4 regions of the Paraliobacillus sediminis genome follow, and region 2 is predicted to be linked to each of the others. Evidence: riboswitches for the same ligand, from Rfam matches in the RefSeq annotation. Region 2 holds a riboswitch; each other region holds the start of a gene.
The links. Region 2 has a riboswitch for thiamine pyrophosphate ahead of D2K60_RS20480 (ABC transporter substrate-binding protein). Riboswitches for the same ligand answer to the same signal wherever they lie in the genome.
Positions count from the first base shown of each region.

Region 1: it holds a riboswitch for thiamine pyrophosphate, as region 2 does, so the genes downstream of both, thiW (energy coupling factor transporter S component ThiW) here and D2K60_RS20480 (ABC transporter substrate-binding protein) in region 2, are expected to answer to the same signal.
Region 3: it holds a riboswitch for thiamine pyrophosphate, as region 2 does, so the genes downstream of both, thiT (energy-coupled thiamine transporter ThiT) here and D2K60_RS20480 (ABC transporter substrate-binding protein) in region 2, are expected to answer to the same signal.
Region 4: it holds a riboswitch for thiamine pyrophosphate, as region 2 does, so the genes downstream of both, tenA (thiaminase II) here and D2K60_RS20480 (ABC transporter substrate-binding protein) in region 2, are expected to answer to the same signal.

Region 1 is NZ_QJSI01000001.1:422,594-426,392, forward strand. It holds gene D2K60_RS01880 (aldo/keto reductase) at 1-462, shown strand, start outside; gene D2K60_RS01885 (NUDIX hydrolase) at 879-1,349, shown strand; gene thiW (energy coupling factor transporter S component ThiW) at 1,404-1,901, opposite strand; TPP riboswitch at 1,982-2,097, opposite strand; gene D2K60_RS01895 (ring-cleaving dioxygenase) at 2,271-3,242, shown strand; gene D2K60_RS01900 (HAD family hydrolase) at 3,369-3,799, shown strand, end outside.
Region 2 is NZ_QJSI01000004.1:289,623-293,421, reverse strand. It holds gene D2K60_RS20490 (ABC transporter permease) at 1-527, opposite strand, end outside; gene D2K60_RS20485 (thiamine-binding protein) at 574-864, opposite strand; gene D2K60_RS20480 (ABC transporter substrate-binding protein) at 883-1,863, opposite strand; TPP riboswitch at 1,960-2,070, opposite strand; gene D2K60_RS20475 (DsbA family oxidoreductase) at 2,256-2,978, shown strand; gene D2K60_RS20470 (thermonuclease family protein) at 3,071-3,772, shown strand.
Region 3 is NZ_QJSI01000001.1:915,855-919,653, forward strand. It holds gene D2K60_RS03930 (DUF3889 domain-containing protein) at 138-776, shown strand; gene D2K60_RS03935 (SET domain-containing protein) at 823-1,218, opposite strand; TPP riboswitch at 1,415-1,515, shown strand; gene thiT (energy-coupled thiamine transporter ThiT) at 1,581-2,144, shown strand; gene D2K60_RS03945 (TerC family protein) at 2,191-2,883, opposite strand; gene D2K60_RS03950 (YkvI family membrane protein) at 3,017-3,799, opposite strand, start outside.
Region 4 is NZ_QJSI01000003.1:600,435-604,233, reverse strand. It holds gene D2K60_RS15660 (zinc-dependent alcohol dehydrogenase) at 1-657, shown strand, start outside; gene D2K60_RS15655 (spore coat protein) at 736-951, opposite strand; gene D2K60_RS15650 (DUF3231 family protein) at 1,202-1,714, shown strand; gene tenA (thiaminase II) at 1,909-2,583, opposite strand; TPP riboswitch at 2,669-2,777, opposite strand; gene cydC (thiol reductant ABC exporter subunit CydC) at 2,833-3,799, opposite strand, start outside.

The sequences.
Region 1 (3,799 bases), on a different contig from region 2:
GCGATGGAGAAACTCTATAAACAAGGAAAGATTCGTGCTATCGGTGTTAGTAACTTTAAAGAACATCATTTAGATGCGTTAATTAAAGATGCTGACGTAGTGCCAATGGTTAATCAGGTAGAATTTCATCCTCATTTAGATCAAAAATCATTGCGTGATTATTGCAAGAAGCACAGCATTCAAGTTGAAGCATGGTCTCCATTAAAACAAGGAGAACTATTAGACGATCCTACACTTAAGAAAATTGCTGATAAATATGGAAAAACGACTGCACAAGTTATTATTCGTTGGGATCTTCAAAGTGAAGTAATCACGATTCCAAAATCAGTGAAAGAACACCGAATTGTTGCAAATGCAGCTATTTTTGATTTTGAGTTATCACAAACGGACATGGATACGATTAATGGTTTAAATAAAGATGAGCGTGTTGGACCAGATCCAGATACGTTTAACAAAGTATAAAAAAAGTGGCGCTTCACAAAGCGCCACTTTTTTTGTATCTTATAAAGGGTAACTTTCACAGAGCGAAATAGGCATTTAAGTCATGGTAAACTTGAGAAGCCTCGTAATCCAAAATTGCAGTCGACATTGTGCCCCTTTCGTAAGCATCATTGTTTCATCTTGCGAAAGTGATAGAAGATGCAACGTAACATACCGCTCTGGAAATACACTTCGCTTTTCGTGCCTGCGGAAAGGGAGCCAATTTCATTTGAGGGGCGGGTCAGGAAATTCTGTTATTTCTGCGTTTATAGTTGTTTCGTAATAAACGACAATCTTTTAGAAAGTAGTTTTTAAAAAAACTGTCAACGATTCGCGCGTATGTTTTTGTGAGAAAGTTGTGTTTTAAATCAAATAAATGTTCGAAGGGAGAGGTGACGATGGATTATATTAGTTATGTTCGATCAATGGTAGGACAGCAACCAATTATTATGGTTGTAAGTGGTGCGATAATCTTTGATGAGCAAAGACGTGTTTTGCTCCATTTACGTGCGGATACTCAAACATGGGGATTCCCCGGTGGTTATATGGAATTAGGTGAATCGGTAAAGGAAACCGCAAGAAGAGAGGTTTTCGAAGAGACAGGTTTAAAGATAGGCACGTTAGAGTTGTTTAGTATTTATTCTGGTGAAGGTAATCAAAAAACATTAGCTAATGGTGATCAAGTGTCACTTGTACAGCATTGGTTTACATGCGAAGACTTCACAGGAGAGTTAATCAAAGAAAACGAAGAAACATTAGATACAGCATTTTTTTCATTAGACAAATTGCCTGAAAACTTGTTTCTAAGCCAAATGAAGGTAATAAATGATCTACAGTCAACTGCTAGTAAACCGATAGTTAGAGATTAGTGATAAAAGGGTTTCCGCTGGCTAAAGAAACCCTTTAACACGAATCAATAAGAATTAAGATTGTATATTATTTGGGACAAGTGTATGCTGTTTTATTCTCGATAAAACAAATACCCCAAGTATTGCTCCTGTACAACTACTAACGATAAAGCCTGGCACAAATGCTAATGCTCCCGCAGACTGTCCTAACACAATATTAGCAATAGGAACAGATAGTAGCGATCCAATTACACCAGTACCAATTATTTCTCCAGTTGCTGCTAGTGCCTTTTTCTTTGTCCAACGATAGAAGTAACCAGCGAACAACGCCCCAATCATTCCGCCTGGAAAAGCTAATATCGTACCTAACCCTAATAAATTACGCAGTAAGCCGATTACAAAAGCAATAATTACAGCTGGAATGGGTCCTAGTATGACTGCAGCCATAACATTGACAGCGTGCTGTACGGGATAAGCTTTGGCAATTCCGGTTGGAAACCATAATAGTTGTGCCCCTACCGTACCAATTGCCACAAATAATGCCATCGTGGTTAATAATCTCGTTCTATTCATTCAAAATTCCCCCTATTAAAAAAATATTCAAAATAAAAAGCCAGCTCCTCAAAAAAAGGACCTGACAGTATCTACGAATGTAAACGATTCGGCTACTTCCCTCCGCTAGTACGAACTAGATTAGGTCCAAAAGGGTTAAAAAGCTTAATCGCGCTTTTCTCTCAGCCTATGCATATAGGCACCCCTAGTAGTTAATATGAAGTTATTAGTTAAAGCATAGCATAAGAGGATTGGAACATAAAGGGAAATTAAATAATATCATCACAAACATTTATCTTGAATTCGAGATAAAAAACGTATATAATTAAAATATAGTCAAATAGTAAGCTATCGTTAGTTTTAGAAAGATGATCTTAAGGAGTGATTGAAATGGAATTAAAGGGAATTCACCATGTTTCTGCCATTACAGCAATAGCTAAAAATAATTATGATTTTTATACGAATATACTAGGAATGAGACTTGTTAAAAAGTCTGTTAATCAAGATGACACAAGTATGTATCACTTGTTTTATGCGGACGAAGTTGGTAATCCAGGAACAGATTTAACCTTTTTTGAAATTGTACGTGCTGGTCACACATATCAAGGGAATAATAGCATTTCACTAACTTCCTTACGCGTTCCTACTGATAGGGCATTAGTTTATTGGGAAGAACGTTTTAAAGAAAAAGCTGTGACATATCAGCCAATTGCTGAACAATTTGGTCGTAATGTATTGTTTTTTCAGGATCCTGAAGGACAAAGGTTAGTGCTTGTTTCTGATGAACGAAATAAAGGAGTTGCAGCTGGTGTCCCTTGGGATAAAAGTCCCGTGCCAAAGGAATTTGGCATTACTGGTTTAGGACCAGTTAAATTAACTGTACCTGAGCTAGGTCCTACTACGCGAGTGTTAACTGATATACTAAACTTTCGATATAAAGGAAGTTATCCAGCTTATGTGGACGGCCAACCTGAAATAGAGGTCTACGAAACAGGTGAAGGTGGTACTGGTGCAGAAGTTCATATCGAGACGCGAACTGACTTATCACGTGAACGACCTGGTCGAGGTAGTGTGCATCATGTTGCATTTCGCGTCGAGGACGAGGAAGAACTCGCAGCCTGGCATAAAGTTATTCAAGAAGCGAGGATGCCGAATTCAGGTTTAGTTGATCGGTATTATTTCCAATCGCTCTATTTTAGAGAACCGAATGGTATTCTGTATGAATTAGCGACAGATGGACCAGGTTTTGCAACAGATGAGGCAATAGAATTTTTAGGAGAGAGCGTTGCGTTACCTCCATTCCTAGAGGAAAATAGAGCGTCAATTGAAGCGCGATTAAAACCTTTAGATACAATTAAATAGTAGTGTGGAAAAAGGATGACGCTTAAAATGCGTTGTCCTTTTTCTTAATAATTAGGAGAGGTAACGGTCAAAATGCTATACTAGCCTAAGAGATATCATATGCGAAATACTTCAGGGGGAATATAAATGAACAAACTTGCGGAGCCAAAAGCAATTTTTTTAGACATGGATGGAACAATTTTAGATCATCACAATCAAGTTAGTCAAAATACAAAAGTAGTAATTGATAAGTTACGAGCAAAAGGGATCCCTGTTTTTATTGCAACAGGTCGTTCTCGTGAAGAAATTTTCCCGATCGTTCCAGAAGGATTTACAGTTGACGGTATTATTAGTTCAAATGGTATGACAGTTTATTTAGGTGATGAGAAAATCAAAGAGCATACGTTATCTATTGAATTAGTAACAGAAATAATAGAAAAAGCACGTGAAAATCGTGTTTATTATGAATTGTTTCCAGCAGTTGGAGAGCGGTTAGTATTAAAAGAGGACCAGCCTATACTGGATAACGAAATAGAAGATCCACAACCAGAGAGTGTTGGTATTAACGAATGGCTATC
Region 2 (3,799 bases):
ACCGATGGCAAAGCATGTGGTAATTCTAGTTTCGTGAAAATCTGCCGTTTGGATGCACCTGCCATCTGCATGTAGTGCAATAATTCGTGACTTGTTTGGCGAAAACCATCTAATGTCGACACTGCGATTGGAAAGAAACAGACGAGTGTGATGACAATAAGCTTTGGCATTACCCCAAATCCAAACCAAATAACGAGTAGAGGTGCAAGCACAATAATTGGAATGTTTTGCGATAAAATCAATAATGGATAAAAGGCCTTTTTGATTGGTGGTACGAGATGCAAACTAATCGCTACAACAAGTCCAACTGAAACGCCAAGCGCAAATCCAATTATCGATAATTTCGTTGTAGAAAGCAGGTGATGCTGGTAACCGCTCCAACCTGCAATACCTTCTTGAACAATCACACTTGGTGCAGGTAAAAGCCAAGCTGGTATGTCAAAGAGTTTACTACTTATTTCCCATAAAGCGATAAGAACAGCAAGAACGATAATTGGACTGATCGTTTTTGTTGTGATTTTTTTCATAATAGAAAGGCGACGTCACTATTGACACCGCCATCCCTCCCTTTTCTTAAACGTACTTCTCTGTTAACACGTCCATTGATGCACCACCAGGCTTATAATAGACTTTCACTTGTGAAATAACACTTGGACAACCACGAGCAACCATTTCTTGATTCATTTTTTCGATAATTTGAAACAGCTCGCTTAATTCACCTTCCATTGTTGTTTCTAACGGATTAACTTGGTACTTCACACCAGAATCTTCGATAACAGCGATTGCTGCGTCAACATATGGAATGACATCTTCTCCATTCTTCGTTTTGGGGATAATTTGAATACTTACAAGTGCATTAGCCATTTAACACGTGCCTCCCTTTTATTCTTCAGGTAAAAATTCATTCGTAAATGCATCAGTTGCATTAAGTTCTGTTTCTAATAATTCATTTTCGTACATCCAATCGGCATAGTTTTCCCAAACTGCAACATCTTGGACGCCCCATTTAGCCGCGTCATCCTGATATTTTGGAGATAACCATGCTTGACTAGCCCTCACAAGTTCTGGATCTAAATCTGGAACAGCTTCAATTAGAATATCTGCCGCTTCTTCTGGATTTTCAATTGTGTAATTATATCCTTTTGCTACAGCTGCTAAAAACTTTTCAACTGTCTCTGGGTTTTCATCGATCAACATTTCATTCGTTGTAATCACAGGTGTGTAGTAATCTAATTTCTCTGAGTAATCGGTTAGATACTGCATGTTCAGGTCAACACCACGAAGCTCAGCCTCAACACCCGTCCATCCATAATATATCCACGCAAAATCAATATCGCGTTCTACCGCTGTAAAGAAATCGGTATTTCCCATATTAATAATGCTCACATCGTCGATACTGGCATCTTCTTGTTTCATCAGCGAGTCAATTACTGCTGCCTCTACTGGTGCGCCCCACCCACCATATGTTTTGCCTGCATAATCTGCAGGTGCCTTGATTTCTTTATCTACTGGAGAAGCAAATCCAGAAGTATTATGTTGAATTACTGCAGCAATCGATACAATCGGAATATCTTGTGTACGCGCTTCTGTAATTGTTTCCTGTGCACTAATACCGAAATCCGCTTTTTCTGCTGCAACAACTTGATCCGCACCAGATTCACCTGGCAATGTAATCTCAACATCTAAGCCCTCTTCTTCAAAATAACCTTCCGCTTGCGCAACATAAAGTCCGGTATGATTTGTATTTGGTGTCCAGTCGAGCACCAGCGTTACTTTCTCTAATTCTTGACTTGCTTGTTCGTCATTTGCACACCCAGTGATAAGAAGTCCAAGTGTAGCAACCAAAAATAATACTTTCTTCATCTAAAATCCCCCTTTTATTTGTGGGGGAACATATCTTTTTTTCACGAAAAAAAATACGCATAGGCATTTGCCTGGGCGCATATATAGTCACTTCTATTCGTGTTCATATATGTTCCCTACGCTGGTCTAAGCCAGATCAGGTTCCAAGGGTCAGTATCTATATGGATACGATCTCAACCAGCCAAACTGGTCCCCCTACATTGAAACGTGCTATTCAATTAATTACTCTTTCAACTTTGCCATAGTTTCGAACATTATTCAAGTATTATTTTGTCAGTATGAATTAGAATCTATTGCTATTTAGCCTACAGTTCAAGCATATCATTTCATCTTTTCTACGGATTATGGCAGAATAAACATGCACAGAATAATTATATAAATGAGGTGTTCTAATGAAAATAGATGTATGGTCTGATTTTGTTTGTCCGTTTTGCTATATTGGAAAACGCCGATTAGAGCAAGCGCTCGAACAATTTCCACAAAAAGATAGTGTCGAAATAGAATTTAAAAGCTTTGAATTAGATCCAAACGCAGCAATTTATGCAGGTAAAAATATTCACGAAGCAATTGCCCAAAAGTACAATATGCCAATTGAACAAGCAAAAGAAACTAACGAAGGACTTGGTCAGCAAGCAGAAAGTGTCGGATTAACTTTCCATTTCGAAACAATGAAGCCAACGAACACGTTTAACGCGCATCGCTTAGCAAAATACGCGAAAAGCCTAGGTAAAGAAGCAATTCTAACAGAGAAACTGTTGTATGGTTACTTTACCGATTCCGTTAATCTAAGCGAGACAGATGCATTAGTTCAGATTGCAGAAGATGCTGGGTTAGATAAGACAAGTGTATTAGAAGTTCTCCACGATGAAACAGCTTTTGCTAATGACGTTCGTGCTGATGAATCATTGGCACAACAATATGGCGTGACTGGCGTACCGTTTTTTGTGATTAACGATAAATACGCTATTTCTGGTGCACAACCAGTTGAAACATTTACAAATGCTCTAAATACGGTGTGGGAGGAAGAAAATCCAAAGCCAAAATTTAAGGATCTTTCGACTTCTAAAACAGAATTCTGTACCGATGATTCATGTGGTATTCCAGAAGATAAATAATAATTGAAGGTTTCCGAAAAATCGGAAGCCTTCTTTTTTTTTGCATATGTTAAAATGAATGTTGCTACCAACAAGGAGGACAACTTAGAATAATGAAACCTTTATTACAAAAACAGCTTGGTCTATTTCTTATCTTATTTACCTTATTAACTGGATGTGGTCTTCAGGAAACACAAACAAACTCGGATTTCCCTTCCGCAACTGTGGATCGTGTTGTCGACGGTGATACCGTCCATATTATCTTGGATGGTGAAGAGGAAAGTGTTCGACTTTTACTTGTTGATACCCCTGAGACAAAACATCCTAACCTTCCTATCCAACCCTATGGTGAACAAGCTAGCCAGTTCGCTAACGAAACATTGGCAGAAGGAAAACAAATTCAGATCGAATATGATGGACCAAAGCGTGATAAATACGGTCGACTTTTGGCATATATATGGGTAGACGGTGAACTTTTTAATGAAATGTTATTGGAAGAAGGATTCGCACGTTACGCTTACGAATATGATCCGCCATACACACATTCTGATCGACTAAACGACGCAGAAACAGAAGCAAAAGAAGCTGATCGTAACATCTGGAGTGAAGATGGTTATGTAACAGAAGACGGTTTTACAACAATCGATATTAATGAAACAACAAGTGAGACAAGTGAAACTGAAGAAACAAGCGTGGATATTTACTATCAAAATTGCACTGCTGTACATGACGCCAATGCCAGCCCTGTTTCAAAAGGGGATCCTGGATATGGAAAGCATTTGGACCGAGATGGCGACGGTATTGCATGTGAATGAAAATAGATTTTCATTTTATTTCTGTAT
Region 3 (3,799 bases), on a different contig from region 2:
ACTTGATCAGATCTTCAGTGAAATGATCACAAACTGGACTGATTTGATCACAAGTAAATAAATATTAAATAAGATACTGTCACAAATCCGACTAGGTCAAACATAAACTATCCTAGTCTGAAATTAGGGGGTAAATGATGTATCCATATTATAATCAGTATCAACCGGTTAATCAGTTTTATAGGGAAGTTCCTTATTCACACCCGTATCCGCAACAATTCAGTTACTGGGACCGCCAACCATTTACAAGAGGCCAAGCGACATGGACCGAGGGGGGACGTGTTACACAATGTGGTATTCCTTGGTCACATAATGAATATATGACAGCCGCTGTTGGAGTGAATTCACCTTATCAGTGTGGTCAATCTTTAAAGGTACGCGAGCTTTCTACCCAAAATCAAAGGGAAATGATTGTGACGATTGTCGATAAAGTTCCAGGGTACCCAGCGGATAAAATTAACTTACATCGAAAGGCATTTGAAGCGTTAGGTGCAGATCCAGCTGTTGGTGTGATAAATATTGAGTTTGAAGCTTCACCAGAATTAGCGGAAATAGAATGGGGAAAATATTTGTTAGAAGTTACGCAAGTAGCTTATCCGAATTATAATGTATCAGATTATAATTTTGTTGAACGAACAAACCCAGCTCCAAATCAAACAAGGGAAGTTTATCACTATACGTTACAATCCCCTCAAGAAAGGATTAAAATCCAAGGCACTGTAATTTATAATCCAAATACGAATCGTGTTATATCTTTTGATATAAAAGAAACGTAAAGTGCAAAAAAGCCCAATCTATGTTTTAATCGGATTGGGCTTTCAATCATTTATTCAATTCATCAAAATTCATGTTGAACCACAGAGGATCATTGTTATTCACATCACCATTATAGTTTATTAACAATTCCTCTCCAGCCTTTATATCTGTGTGAGCAAAAAACACAAAAGTATGGTTTGGAAAGTTAATATCGTAATCGGTATTTGGTGTATAAGAATGGTTGAACAACATACCGTATCCTAAAACGACCGCAGTATGATTTTTACCATATTCAAATACGTAATCATCAAGCACTGTTTGTTCCATGTGTTCGTGCTCCTTGTTTGGATAAGGAATAACAGGTGCAATATGGACTGTTTCTCCTTTTTTTATGTCGCGTGTAGCGAATACGCCTCGATTAAATTCCCCGTCGCTTAATGTAGATGTCTTTATCTCAATCATGTAGGTCACCTGCGATTTCTTCTTATTTTAATTCAACTATTCTCTATTTTGACATTTGCTATAGTCAAACGCAACTGGTTATACTTAGAATCAATAAGGTAGATAGAATTTTTGCTAATTTCAAAAAACAACTATTCCAAATTATGTATGACATTTTCACTTTATTATGATATGATGTACACGAAAATCAAATAAGCATAACCACAAGGGGAGCTGAAAAGCTGAGAGTGAACACGTTGTTCTAACCCTTCGAACCTGTTAGTTAATGCTAGCGCAGGAATGTGGAATCGTGATATGTCAATTTAAGGATACATATCTGTTCTCCCTTGAGGTTTTTTGTTTAAAAAAGGGGAGTTTTTTTTATGAAAAAATTAAGTTTAATTATGTTGATTGAGGCGTCTATTTTTGCATCATTAGCGTTTGTTTTTGATTTACTTCCGTCTATTCGGCTTTCTCCATCAATATCGATTTCTTTTGCAATGGTTCCGATTTTACTTTTAGCGTTTCGATGGGGTATTAGGGTTAGTTTAATATCTGGTTTTATCTGGGGGATTTTGCAGGTTGTTCTAGGTGATGCCTATATTCTAACGCCACTCCAGGCATTTATTGAGTATTTTCTTGCATTTGCTTTTGTTGGATTTGCTGGGCTATTTTATCAAGTCATTCAATCGAACCTGAAAATGGGCAAAAAGAAAAAAGCATTATTTTGGATTGTTATCGCAACGCTTGTTGGTTCTATCGCACGTTACTTTTGGCACTTTGTTGCGGGATTTATTTTTTGGGGAGAATACGCACCAGATGATATGAATGTGGTGTTATTTTCATTCATTACTAACGGGATTACCATGCTGGGTGCCTTTGTTTTATGCGCGATCTTACTTGTTCTTCTGATCGGAACTTCTCCGAGATTAATAGTGAAAAAATAAAATAGATACTAACTCTCCATATTATAGATGGGGAGTTAGTATTATATTAGTAGCTGTCCGCTGAGCTTTTAATATAACCAAGCAGTAAAATAGTTAACGTAAGGAAGCCTACGATTAAATAGTTAAATAGACCGTTAGAGAGATCAAGTAAGTTTATTAACCTTTGATCCGTCAAAATCATTTCTCCAGCTGTCCACGCAAGAATACCAGCGCCAATATAAGCAATCCAACGGTGTTTTTCTAATACTTTTACGATCAGTTTCGATCCGAATATCATAATAGGTATACTAACCATTACCCCAATAATTATCATACGAATATCCCCATGCGCCGCTCCTGTAATAGCAACAACATTATCCAGACTCATTACCGCATCTGCAACAATGATTGTCGCAACAGCTCTTAATAAACCACTATGTGAGGTAATAGTGGTTGCCTCTTCTTGTTCAACAAGTAAGTTATAGGCTATCCAAAGAAGTAATAAACCACCAATTACATTCACATAAGGAATCTGCAACAAATAAATGACGATAGCAGCAAAGAATATCCGGAGAATAACAGCGCCGATCGTGCCTAAAAGTATTGCTCTATTTTGATGCCTTTTTGGTAGAGATTTGGTAGCCATTGCGATCACAACAGCATTATCACCGGAAAGAACAATATCAATTGCGATAATTTTTAATAATGCAATCGTCGCAACAGGTGTTATTGAGAATAGTAATGGGAAAAATACTTCCATTTTTTGTTCCTCCTATAGACAAGCGTTAATTAAAGATGGATAAGCTAAGTTGTCCATAACCAATTCTATGAAGGAAATTGAAATAGTAAACCATAAAAAGCAGAAGTTTTTTTAAAGCATTTATATTTGTGACCTATCCTTTTAACTGCTCCCTTTTAAAGATCCATACATAAATTAACCCTGCAAAAAAGAGAAAACCACCATAACCAACAGCAGGATATAAGTATTTAACCATAGCAGAAAAGCCGATTTGACTGAATAAAAAGGCTGCAAGAGTTGTGCCAGCAATCACCCATATTCGAAAGCGTGCGGCGATAAAGTTCATTCTTGAAACAAATCCATATAAATTTCCAACCGCAGTGGTATACACTTCAGCAAATAATACAATAGCAAAAATTAATTGAATAAAGGGGGCAATTTTAGAAGCAATAAGAATCATAGGCACTTCCACATTTGAAACACTATCTAAATTCGTTAAAATACTGAAAAAAATAGCAATGATCCCAATCCCTAAACCCAGTCCACCTAATAAGGCACCCCAAAGCAGGGTATTTTTATTTTTTGCTTTTGCCCCCATCGGTGCCAATACTGCAACGGCAATCACAAGATTATAAGAAGCATAGTTAAGAGCAGAAATGAACCAATTTGGTGCAGCACCTTCAATTGATTTCGATGCTTGTAAATCTGCAGCAGTTATTGGATTTATCGAGATACTATAGGTAGCGATAAAAAGGACAGAAACTAATAGTACTGGGACCACATAACTAATTGCATTAATAACACCTTTCATACCTGTTATAACAGTAAGTAGTGAAATAATTGCCATTAAGATCGTCCCCCATAATGATGCTAACTGAAATTGTTCATCAAAGATCGCGCCTGCTCCAGCTATCATGGCTGCTAAAGCACCGAATAG
Region 4 (3,799 bases), on a different contig from region 2:
TCTGATGTGCTACCTACAGCTTACTGGAGTGTAGAAAATGCAGGTGTAAAAGCTGGTGATACCGTGATTGTTTTAGGATCAGGTCCTATCGGTTTAATGACACAGCAATTTGCGTGGCAAAAAGGTGCGGAACGGGTAATTGCTGTAGATTATATTGACAACCGCTTGCAGTTTTCTAAAAATATAAATAAGACGGAGATATTTGACTTTACGAAACATGATGATATGGGAGAAGTTTTAAAAGACGTAACAAATGGTGGTGCTGATGTTGTGATTGATTGTGTCGGTATGGATGGTAAAAAGTCACCTTTAGAATTTGTAGAACAAAAACTTAAATTGCAAGGTGGAACAATGGGACCAATCCAGATTGCAACAAAGGCTGTTAAAAAATGTGGAACGTATCAAATTACTGGTGTGTATGGAGGTAATTATAATTTATTCCCTTTAGGTGCCTTCTTTTCTAGAAATATAACTATTAAGACTGGACAAGCACATGCAAGGTCCTTCATGGAACCAATTTATAAGCAAATTGTAAATGGGGAGATTGACCCGTCAAAGATCATTACACACAGTCTACCTCTAGATGAGGCATCACATGGTTATAACATATTTAATAAAAAGGAAGACAATTGTATTAAAGTTATACTCAAACCATAATATACAAGAAAGAACTCTAGGGGGTACAGCACCCACTAGAGTTCTTTTTTGTTCTATTTATTGATACATTCCATCACTTTAACCTGCAATCGGGTTTTGCCCCTCGTATTTCATCATCATTGCTTGAATTTTTTCTTGGTCTTCAGGTACTACCTGATGCATAGTACCGATTTTTGTAGTGATAGCTAGATCAGCTGGTTCTAATGGATAATAACCTTTGCTAACCATGTATTGCCATGCTTCATATGCATGAGAACAGCTCATCATAAAGGCTGTTTGTAGGAAAGAACGTATTTTTCAAACTTTATTTATTTACAAATTTAAAAGCGATTCATCCCACACCTAAAGGAATGGGCTTTCTCACCTTTAATTCTGTAATTCGTGTGCAGCTAATTTCATTTTTTCTCTTCCTTTTTGAATATAGTTTTACTCTAATATTCTTTCATATACCAAATTAAATTCATCAAATTACGACGTTTTTGGAATAAGTTTTACGTTGATGAAAAGACTATCTGTGTAAGAACAAACAAAGGAGTGTTTAAAAATGGGTGTATTATCAGGTAATCCAAAGAAACAACCACTTCATTATGGTGAAGTTTTCAGTCTGTGGTCATTTCTAGCAGCTGCTAAAGGTAACTATGCGGCGTATCAAACATTTATTAACCATACTGGTGACAAAGAACTGAAAAATTTGCTTGAAGATTTAAATCGAGGTATGAAGCAAGAAATGGAAAGTGTTGAAGAGATACTTAAAATAAATGGGATTGCTTTACCTCCTTCACCTCCTGAACGGTCACTGGCTGACATTGAAGATATTCCTTCAGGTGCGAAGTTCAGTGATCAAGAGATTAGTGCAGTTGTTTCTGCAAATATTTCAGCAGGATTAATTGCTTGCAGTACAATCATTGGACAGTCTCTACGCGAAGATATTGCAATGCTATTTGGACAGTTCCATATGAATAAAGCACAAGCTGGAGCAAAGGCGCTCCGACTGAATAAAGACAAAGGATGGATCATACTCCCTCCAATGCAAGCGAAAATTCCAAATAAAGAATAGCAAAAAAAGCACTAGAATTCTAGTGCTTTTTTATTTTAGCTACTTTGTAATTCGAATGGTGTTTAATACAAAAAATGCGGATTAGCAACTCACCTTACGTCTCAATTCTATCACTTCCGCCGAATTATAACTTAAGTCCATATATTAAAAAGCAATTACTGTCTGCGTAAAGTACTTTTAGCCTTAATACCAGCTTATTTCATCTCTTCTAGTGGCCATTTTTCTAATTTATAAGCCATGTTCCAAAATAAATATTCGTATTGACTGCTAATTAAGAAGTGTTCTTTCATTCGTTCTCGATCAGATGAGGTTACAGTTTCAGCTAATTGATCTAACCTATCAATTTGTTCCTCTACTAACGTGCGGAACCAATCAGATCCGTATGCTTTAATCCATTCTTGATAAATGGGCTCGTCTGGTGTTTTGTTCTTTAACTGTTCTCCAACTTCATAATAAACCCAGTAGCAAGGTAATATTGCTGCAATCACATCACCGAGATGACCTTGGTAAGCAGCACGATACATATGAGAACTATAAGCGTAAGCGGTTGGAGCAGGTTTAAATGCTTTTTGTTCTGCATCCGTAATATCTAATAATTTAGAAAAAGTACGATGCAAATCTAATTCTGCTTGATAGGTTCCTTGCGCATGTGACGCCATACTATTTGTTGTCTCTAAACCCTCCGCCTTTGCAGCACCAAGTGCCTGAACACGGGCGAATTGTGCTAAATAATAAGAGTCCTGCATGACATAATAACGAAAGTTCTCTATAGGTAATGTGCCATCACCAATCCCCTTAACAAAAGGGTGATTAAAACTAGCCTGCCAAACTGGATCTGCTTCCTTTCGAATACGTTCTGAAAATTTCATCGTTACTTCCTCCTTTATCTGCATAAAAAACCACCTTCTCTGATTAAAAGAAAGTGGTGGCATGATAAAGTAATCGAAAGAAAGACTTTATTTCCATCCACTTCCCTCCGCTAGTTTGAACTAGATCAGGTTCTAAGAGTCTTGAAGTATCACTTCAATCTCAGTCTTTATAAAAGACTCCTCTAGTGGTTTTTCGTGCTATTTGGTTCTGTTTATAGAATAACATCTAGGGAGATAATGTCAATGCTATTAAAGTAAACTTTCTTCGAGTGTTTTCATTTGATAAAAGTAACCTTGCTTTTGCATTAATACTGTATAAGATCCAGATTCAATAATCTCACCATGATCCATGACAATAATTTGGTCCATTTTTTCTAAACCATTTAAACGGTGACTAACTAACAGTAACGTATCTGTTTGCGCTTGTTCAAAAAGCTGTTTGTGAATCATTCGTTCTGTTTGCGCATCAAGAGATGACGTTGGTTCATCTAAAATCCACAAATGACCCTGTTTTAAGATTGCTCTAGCAATTGCCAGACGTTGTTTTTCGCCACCAGAAAGATTTTCACCGTTTTCTGATACATGATCATCAAGCGAAAAGTCTTCAAGTTGCACCTTTACTAATGCATCATTTAATATAAAATCATCTAATGCAGCATCAGCAAGCAATAAGTTTTCACGAATTGTTCCATAAAAGAAATGATTTTCTTGTAAAACAACTATTGCTTTTTCCCATAATGCACTTCCTGAAACAGTTGAAATATCATGATCATTCCAATAAATAGTGCCCGTCTGAATTTGTTGTAGCTTTAAAACCAATTGCAGTAAAGTTGATTTTCCTGATCCACTAGCTCCAACAATTGCTGTTTTCGAACCTGCTGGAATTTCTAAACTAAGAGAAGGAATGGTTGTACGCCAATCTCCCATATACGTGAAGGTGATATTTTGAAATTTAATTGCTGGTGCCCTGCTTTCAACCTGATGACTGATAATCTCTACTGCGTTCACTTGAATATCCGGATCCTCCACCACATTATATAAACGACTTGATGCGTCCCGGCTTTCTTGCATATAAATCGGGAAAACAGCCATAGGAGCTGCAGGTTCAAAAACGGTTAGAGAGATCATCACAAGCATCGCTAAAAAAAGTCCTTCTAACGTACCATCTACAACTAAATAAGCGCCAACAGCTAGAACTAACCAACTTACGATAAAG